Pararoseomonas sp. SCSIO 73927: one gene and its partner. The protein of the gene in region 1 interacts with the protein of each later gene in a pairwise test. Links are inferred from orthologs where the notes say so. Each region holds a gene or a part of one and is shown on either strand. Other genes may lie near its edges.

Region 1 (4,073 bases):
TACGTGGTGGTGGATGCGGAGGGCCTGGCGGACGCGCATGCCGTGCTGCTGGAGCTGCGCGCACTGCCCGGGACCGTGCGGGCTCGGCTACTCTACGAGCGGGTCTGATCCTTCGCTGACGAGATGTCCCGGGGAGAGGAAGAAAGAATTCTTCCTCTCCCCGGACCCCTCACCATCATCTTCTTCTTCGAGTTGGTCCCACCTTCGCTGATGGTGCGCCTCGACTCGTGGAGGCGACTGCAAGGGCAGGTTCAGGTGCTGATCGTAGAGGGCTGACACGTCCCGTCAGTTCCGCGGCAGCCCCATGCAGGTCCAGGGTTGGACATATATGTCCAACCAGGCTCCTGGCTGGGGTTCAGGGGGCGGAGCCCCCTGGCCCTGCCTCCCTTAGTTACGCCGCTGGTTCCCTTCCTCGCGGATGCGGAGCGGCACGAACCGCTGGCCCTGCTGGCCCTCCACGAGCAGCAGCGCGGTGGAGCGGTTCTGGCGCCGCAGCGCCTCCACGCGGTTCTGCACGTCCTGCGGGGTGTTCACCCGCTCCTGCTGGACTTCCACGATCACGTCGCCCGGGCGCAGATCGCGCTCGGCAGCGGGGCCGTTCTGGTCCACCTCGGTGATGAGGACGCCGCGCTGCTCCGCGCGCAGGCTGAAGCGCTCCCGCGCCTCGCCGGTGATGGGGCCGACCTTCAGGCCGAGACCGGCCAGGTCCACCACCTCGCTGCGGGGGCGGCCGGACTGGTTCCCGGCCTGCGCCTCCTCCGCCGGCAGCTCGGCGATGGTCACGGTGACCGTCTCCTCCTTGCCGTCGCGCCACAGCACCACCGGGGCGGCGGTGCCGACGCGGGTCTCGGCCACGATGCGGGGCAGGTTGCGCATCTCCCGCACATCCTGGTTGTTGAAGCGCAGGATCACGTCGCCGTTGCGGATGCCGCCCTTGGCGGCCGGCCCGTCCTCCTGCGCGCGGGCGACGAGGGCACCGCGGGCGGGGCGCAGGCCGAGGCTCTCGCCGATCTCGTCCGTCACCTGCTGGATGTTCACGCCGAGCCAGCCGCGGCGCACCCGCCCGCCATCCTCGAGCTGGGCGACGATGCCGCGCGCGAGGTTGGAGGGGATGGCGAAGCCGATGCCGATGGAGCCGCCGGAGGGCGAGTAGATGGCGGTGTTGATGCCGACCACCTTGCCCTGCATGTCGAACAGCGGGCCGCCGGAGTTGCCGCGGTTGATGGCGGCGTCGGTCTGGATGAAGTCGTCGTAGAGGCCCTGGCGGATGTCGCGCGAGCGGGCGGAGACGATGCCGACGGAGACGGAGGAGGCGAGGCCGAAGGGATTGCCGATGGCGAGCACCCAGTCACCGACCTGCGCCTCGTCCGAGTTGCCGAACTGCACGGCGGTGAGCTGGCGGTCGGTCTTCAGGCGCAACAGGGCGATGTCGGTGCGCGGGTCGGTGCCGACGACCTCGGCCTGGATCGTGGTGTTGTCGCTCAGCACCACGTTGATCTCGGTGCCGCCGTCCACGACGTGGTTGTTGGTGACGACGAACTTCTTCTCGGCGTCGATGATGAAGCCGGAGCCGAGGGACTGGCCGCGGCGCTGCGGCTGCTGGCGGGGGCCGCCCTGGCCGCCCTGCCCGCCGCCGGGGGGACGGTTCCGCTCCAGGAAGTCGCGGAAGAACTCCTCGAAGGGGCTGCCCGGCGGCGCCTGCGGGGCGTCCGGCGCGTCGGGGCGCTGGGCGTTGCGGGCGGCGGGGCTGGTGGAGACCTGTACGCTGACCACGGCGGGCAGGAGCTGCTGGGCCAGCGGGCGGAAGGAGGTCGGCGCGTTCTGCATCGGCACTTGCGCGAGAACGGGCGTGATCGGCGCCGCGGCCATCGCCCCGATCAGGGCGAGGGTGGCGGCGATCGGGGTGCGGAGGCGCACTGGCGGTGTCCCTTCGGGCTTCATGGCATCGGGACGCGGCGCCCGGCGGCGGAAACGGGCCGGGGAGCGTCTCGATGCGCAGATTGGACCATTCCCCGCTGGGCGGAAGGGCCAGCCTGTTACAAAGGGCGACCGGATCGATCACCTCTGGGTGCGAAAAGCGGAACGGCCCGCCCCCGGGATGGGGGCGGGCCGTCCTGGTCCGGTTTCCCGGGCGGCTAGCGGGAGGTCCCGGGCAGCTCGCGGAAGAAGCGGAAGAACTCGCTCTCGGGGGAGAGGAGCAGGCGCGTCTCCCCGCCCTCGGCAAAGGCCTCGCGATAGGCCTGCATGCTCCGCCAGAAGCCGAAGAACTCCGGGTCGCGCTGGAAGGCGTCCGCGAAGGTGCGGATGCTCTCCTGCTCGCCCTGGCCGCGCAGCACGTCGGCCTGGGCCGTGGCCTCGGCCAGCAGCACGGTGCGGTCGCGGTCGGCGGCCGCGCGGATGCGGGCCCCCTGCTCCGCGCCCTCCGCGCGCTGCTCGCGGGCCACGCGCTCGCGCTCGGACTGCATGCGGGACAGGATGGCCTGGGTGTTCTCCTCCGGCAGGTCGGCGCGGCGGACGCGCACGTCGGCCACCTCGATCCCGAAGCTCTTTGCCTCGCGGTTCACCTGGTCCCGGATCTCGTTCATGATCCGCAGGCGGCCCGCCGAGAGGACGTTGAGCAGGGACTCGCTGCCGAGCACGCGGCGCAGCGAGGAGGAGACGATGGAGGCCAGGCGGCCGCGGATGCCGTTCTCCTGCACGCCCACCGTCTGGAAGAAGAGCAGCGGGTCGGTGATGCGGAAGCGCGTGAAGCTGTCCACGATCAGGCGGCGCTGGTCGCTCAGGATCAGCTCCTCGCCCGGCGCCTCGTAGTCCAGCAGGCGGCGGTCCAGCGCGATCACGCTCTGGATGAAGGGCACCTTCACGTGCAGGCCGGGGGTCTGGATGACGCGGCGCGGCTCGCCGAACTGCGTGATCAGCACCTGCTGCGTCTGGTGCACGGTGAAGAGGCTGGAGGCGGCGGTCACGACCACGATCGCGGCCGCGACGAGCGCGATGGTCAGGCGGTTCATCGGGCGGCTCCCTGCACGCTCGGGCTCGGGGCGGCAGGCGTGGGCGCCGCCGGGCGGGGCGGCTGCGGTACCGCGCCGTTGCGGGCCGGAGGCGGCGCGCGGCCGGCATCGAGGTTCAGCAGAGGCACGAGACCCTGGAGCCGGTCATCCACGATGATCTTCGGATTCTTCCGGAGGATCTCCTCCATCGTCTCCAGGTAGATGCGACGCATCGTTACGTCCTGCGCCACTTGGTAGGACGAGAGGACGGAAATGAAGCGCTGCGCTTCGCCCCGGGCGCGGGCGATCTGGCTGTCCTTCTGGCCCTGGGCCTCCTGCACCATCCGCTCCGCCTCGCCGCGCGCGCGGGGGATGATGTCGTTGCGGTAGGCCTCGGCCTCGTTGCGGGCGCGCTCGCGGTCGGCCGCGGCGCGCTGCACGTCGCGGAACGCCTCGATCACGGCCTGGGGCGGGTCCACCTTCTGCAGCTGCACCTGGGTGATCTCAACGCCCGCGCCGTACTGGTCGAGGATGGCCTGGGTGCCCTGGCGGACCTGCTGCTCGATCTGCGCGCGCGCCTCGGTCAGCGCGGGCTGGATCGGCGTGCGGCCGATCACCTCGCGCATCATGCTCTCGGCGGCGGACTTCACGGTGATCTCGGGGTTGCGGGTGTTGAACAGGTACTCGCCGGCGTTGCGGATGCGCCAGAACACGGCGAAGTCGATGTCGATGATGTTCTCGTCCCCGGTGAGCATCATGCTCTCCTCCAGCACATCGCGGCTGGGGGTGGGGCGCTGGGCGACGACGGCGGTGTCGACGGCGCTGCGGAAGCCGACATCCACGCGGTTGATCCGCGTGACGCGGGGCGTCGTGACGCTCTCGACCGGCCAGGGAATGCGGTAGTTCAGGCCCGGCCCGGTCCAGCGGTTGTAGGCGCCGAAGCGCATGACGATGCCCTGCTCGTCCGGCTGCACCCTGTAGATGCCGGAGGCGCCCCAGGCGGCGAGCGCGAGCACGGCGAGGACGGCGATCCCCTTGCCGCCGGAGGCGCCGCCCCCGCCGGGGAAGCGGCGCGGCATCCAG
Region 2 (4,714 bases), 220 kb from region 1 along the record:
CACGGGCAGGCAGCCCGCGGCGGAGAGCTCCGACACCGCCCAGCCGATCGCCGCCCGTACCCGCCCCTCATCCAGCATCCGGCCGCCGAGGAGGGTGGCGTCGTTGCAGGCGAATTCCAGCAGGCAGAGGTCGTAGCCGGCCGGCTCAAACTGCGGCCGGCGGAAGGCGAAGAGCTCGCTCGGGCACATCCCCAGGCAGGCGCTGTCCACGGCGGCGAAGCCGGGATCCTCGCCCAGCGCCCTGAGATAGCCCGAGACGGCGACGCTGTTGGAGGTACCGATGGCAAAGACGCGCGGCCGCGCCGCCCCGCCGGGCCCGGCCCCGCTCAGCCCTGCGGCTCCGGCGGCCCGCCCGCGCAGGCCCGCCAGAGCCGGAGCGCCGCCACCGTCTCCGCCACGTCGTGCACGCGCAGCATCGCGGCCCCGCGCGCCGCGGCGGAGACGGCCACGCCAAGGCTCCCCGCCATCCGGTCCCGCGGGCCCGACGCGCCGGAGAGCGTGCCGACGAAGCGCTTGCGCGACGCGCCGACAAGGATCGGGCAGCCCAGGTTCAGCAGCACCGGCAGCCGGTCCAGCAGCTCCAGATTGTGCTCCATCGTCTTGCCGAAGCCGATCCCGGGGTCCACCGCGATCCGGTGGCGCGGGATCCCCGCCGCCTCGCAGGCCTCGATCCGCGCGGCCAGGAACTCCAGCACCTCCAGCGCCACGTCCGCGTACTCGGCGTGCTGCTGCATCGTGGCCGGCTCGGTGCCGGGCATGTGCATCAGCACCACCGGGCACCCGGCATCCGCCACCACCGCCATCGCCTCCGGGTCGTGCCGCAGGGCGGAGACGTCGTTCACCACCTCGGCCCCGGCCTCCAGCGCCGCGCGCATGGTGGCGGCGTGGCGGGTGTCCACGCTCACCGGGGCGTCCTTCGCGATCTCCCGGATCACCGGCAGAATCCGCGCGATCTCCGCCTCCGGATCCACCGGCGCCGCGCCGGGGCGGGTGCTCTCCCCGCCCACGTCGATCATGTCGGCGCCCGCTTCCAGCATGGCGTTTGCCGCCATGATGGCCGCCCGCGGGTCGGCGTAGCGGCCGCCGTCGGAGAAGCTGTCCGGCGTCACGTTCAGCACGCCCATCACCAGCGGCCGGCCCAGGGCCGCCGCATCGGGCAGGCCGGCAAAGGGCGCGGGCGCGTTGGTGAGCGCGAGGACCGCCGCCTGCCAGTCCTCGGGCGTGTCCACGGCGGGGATCAGCCCCAGCGTCGCCCCGCCCTCGATCAGCCGGACTAGGGTGAAAGCCGTCCCCCCGCCCTCCAGCGGCACGGCGGCACCGGCGGCCACGGCGGCCAGGGCGCCGCGCCCGTGCAGGAGCCCCATCGGTTCGACCCAGCGCGCCATCGGCCCTCCCCTCGTCCGGGAATCGACACCCCCGGACGGAAACGGGGGCCGCATAGGGCCCCCGTTCCATTGAAGCGCTTCGCGGAGCCCCGCACCAGAGGGTGGCTCAGGCCCCCGCCGGCTGCATCCCGCCCGTGTCCGGACGGGGGTTGGGACGGCCGGAGCTGGGCACGCTGCCCCGCCCCTGGTTCACCGGCTCGTCCGGCCGGTCCCGCACGATCGGGTCGCCGCGCAGCAGGCTCTTGATCTCGTCGCCCGAGAGGGTCTCGTACTCCAGCAGCCCCTTGGCCAGGGCGTGCAGGTCCTCGATCCGCTCGGTCAGCGTCTTCTTCGCGCGCTGGTAGGCCGTGTCGATGATCGAGCGGATCTCGCTGTCGATCGCCTGCGCCGTCGCCTCGGAGAGGTTCTTCGACTGCGTCACCGAATGCCCCAGGAACACCTCCTGGTCGTTCGAGCCGTAGGCGACCATGCCGATCTTGTCGGACATGCCCCACTCCGTGACCATCCGGCGCGAGAGGTCGGTCGCCATCTTGATGTCGCCCGAGGCACCGTTGGACACCTTGTCCGCCCCGAAGATGATCTCCTCCGCGACGCGGCCACCCATGGCCATTGCCAGCTCGGCGTTCATCTTGGACTTGTGCTTGGAGTAGCGGTCGCCCTCCGGCAGGGACATCACCAAGCCCAGCGCGCGGCCGCGCGGGATGATGGTGGCCTTGTGGACGGGGTCGCACTCCTCCTCGCTCATCGCGATCAGGGCGTGGCCGGCCTCGTGATAGGCCGTCATCCGCTTCTCGGCCTCGCTCATGACCAGCGAGCGGCGCTCGCTGCCCATCAGCACCTTGTCCTTGGCCTGCTCGAACTCGTGCATGCCCACCGTGCGGCGCCCGGTGCGAGCCGCCAGCAGCGCCGCCTCGTTCACGAGGTTCGCCAGGTCGGCGCCCGAGAAGCCCGGCGTGCCGCGCGCGATCACCTTCGGCTCCACGTCGGAGGCCAGGGGAACCTTCCGCATGTGCACCCGCAGGATACGCTCGCGCCCGTTCACGTCGGGGTTCGGCACCACGACCTGCCGGTCGAAGCGGCCGGGGCGCAGCAGCGCCGGGTCCAGCACGTCCGGCCGGTTGGTCGCCGCGATGATGATGACGCCCTCGTTGGACTCGAAGCCGTCCATCTCCACCAGCATCTGGTTCAGCGTCTGCTCGCGCTCGTCATTGCCGCCGCCCAGCCCGGCGCCGCGATGGCGGCCCACCGCGTCGATCTCGTCGATGAAGATGATGCAGGGCGCGTTCTTCTTGCCCTGCTCGAACATGTCGCGCACGCGGCTGGCGCCGACGCCCACGAACATCTCCACGAAGTCGGAGCCGGAGATGGTGAAGAAGGGCACGTTCGCCTCGCCGGCGACCGAGCGCGCCAGCAGCGTCTTGCCCGTGCCGGGGGGGCCGACCAGCAGCACGCCCTTGGGGATCTTGCCGCCCAGGCGCTGGAACTTCTGCGGGTCGCGCAGGAAGTCCACCACCTCCTCTAGCTCGCTCTTCGCCTCCTCGATGCCCGCCACGTCCTCGAAGGTGACGCGGCCCTGCTTCTCGGTCAGCAGCTTCGCCTTGGACTTGCCGAAGCCCATGGCCCGCCCGCCGCCGCCCTGCATCTGGCGCATGAAGAAGACCCAAACGCCGATCAGCAGCAGCATCGGGAACCAGGAGATGAGGATCTGGAAGAGCGGGTTCACGTCGCTCTCCTCCGGCCGCGCCACCACGCGCACGCCCTTCTCCGTCAGCCGCTGGATCAGCTGAGGATCCTCGGGCGTGTAGGTGCTGAAGGTCCGCCCGTCCTGGAGCTGGCCGGAGACAATGCGCCCCTGGATGGTGGCGTCCCGCACATGGCCCTGCTGAACTTCGTTCAGGAAGTCGGAGTAAGCCACCTGCATCCCGCGCTGCGAGGAATTCCCCGAGGGCTGAAACAGGTTGAACAGCGCCACGAGCAGCAGGGCGACGATCACCCAGAGCGCGAGGTTGCGGCCGAAATTGTTCACGTGACGGTCCCGATCCTTGGCCGGTCCTGCCGGCTCAGCGAACAAGATAGGGATGCCCGGCTCTACATGGAACCACCGCATGACAGCGCTTTCACGCGATGGGTCCCGATTCCGGCCGGAACTCCACCCGCCAGCCCGGCCCGGGTCCTGGCCCGGCCACCACCTGCCCGGCCGCGTCCCACAGCACCGGCAGCCCCGCCACCACGAAGCCCGGCAGGCCCGGGCGGGCCGCGCCCGCCCCGCCGCGGGCGAAGCCCGGCCCTGCCGCACCGACCGACGCCGCCTCCGGCGCCTCCACCACCCGCCACCGCCCGTCCCACACCTTGCCCGGTGCCGCGGCCACGCGCGGCGCGCAGCGCCCGGGCTCCCGACCGATGAACCGCCCTCGCCAGAACGCCCCGCCCAGGCTGCCGCCCCCCCGCGCCAGCATCGCGGCCACCGCCGCCCGCGCTGGCGGGTGCGCCCCCCCGCCCAGGGCCTGCACCAGCACCGAGAGCGCCGCCTCGGCCACGGGGTCCCGCCCCAGCGCCGGCCCGTCCAGCACCGCCCACCCTTCCGGCCGGAAGCCAGCGCACGCTGCCAGCCTCTCCGCCACCGCCGCCCGCAGCCGCGCCCGCCTCGCCCCGAAGGCCCCGGCCGCCTCCACCAGCGCCGCCACCCCCGGCCCTTCGCCGCCCGGGTCACCCAGGGAGCGCCGCAGCCGGGCGCGGGCAAAGCGCGGATCGTCGTTGGAGGGATCGCGAACCGGCACCAGCCCGCGCGCGGCCAGGAAACGCTCGATCGCAGACGGCGCCACCCCCAGCAGGGGCCGCAGGATCATTACCCCGCCCGCCGGCCGCGCGGCCGCCATGCCCGCCAGCCCCGCCACGCCCGATCCGCGCAGCGCCCGGAATACCAATGTCTCCGCCTGATCCGCCCGGTGCTGCCCCAGCAGCAGCCAGGGCGCCCCCGCCGCCTCGGCCGCGCCCGCCAGGGCCGCCAGCCGCGCCACCCGCGCCCGCTCGTGCAGCCCAGATCCCGGCAACAGACCCAGCGGCAGCACCCGCGCCTCAATCCCGATCCGGGAGAGGCGCGCCGCCACCCCGGTCGCCTCGGCGGCGCTCTCCGCCCGCAGCCCGTGATCGGCCACCAGCGCCAGCACCCGCCCACCGCGCCCGGCGGCCCATCCGGCAGCCAGCACCGCAAGGGCAAGACTATGCGGCCCGCCCGAGACACCCGCCGCCAGCAAGGGCGAGGCCCCGAACGGCCCCAGCCCCGCCATCGCGGCCGCGAAATCCGCTTCCAGTCCCCCCGGCGGCGCTGC

Evidence for each region. Proteins that work in one complex are often made in the same cells at the same time.
Region 2: the proteins of hflC (region 1) and ftsH interact in binary tests that used the Escherichia coli proteins (3 or more experiments, as listed by UniProt). The link is inferred for Pararoseomonas sp. SCSIO 73927 from one-to-one orthologs.

The regions. Positions count from the first base shown.
Region 1 is NZ_CP146232.1:3,586,915-3,590,987, reverse strand. The notes cover bases 1,074-4,073. They hold hflC (protease modulator HflC), read right to left. Parts: upstream 3,012-4,073; coding sequence 2,136-3,011; downstream 1,074-2,135. Other genes in these bases: hflK (FtsH protease activity modulator HflK), read right to left, coding at 3,008-4,073; VQH23_RS16885 (Do family serine endopeptidase), read right to left, coding at 1,074-1,917. Outside these bases: serA (phosphoglycerate dehydrogenase), read left to right, coding at 1-108; more of VQH23_RS16885, read right to left, coding at 388-1,073.
Region 2 is NZ_CP146232.1:3,809,106-3,813,819, reverse strand. What follows is about bases 952-3,892. They hold ftsH (ATP-dependent zinc metalloprotease FtsH), read right to left. Parts: upstream 3,412-3,892; coding sequence 1,492-3,411; downstream 952-1,491. Other genes in these bases: tilS (tRNA lysidine(34) synthetase TilS), read right to left, coding at 3,503-3,892; folP (dihydropteroate synthase), read right to left, coding at 952-1,385. Outside these bases: VQH23_RS17970 (hypothetical protein), read right to left, coding at 1-210; more of folP, read right to left, coding at 327-951; more of tilS, read right to left, coding at 3,893-4,714. UniProt on the Escherichia coli protein: Acts as a processive, ATP-dependent zinc metallopeptidase for both cytoplasmic and membrane proteins. Plays a role in the quality control of integral membrane proteins.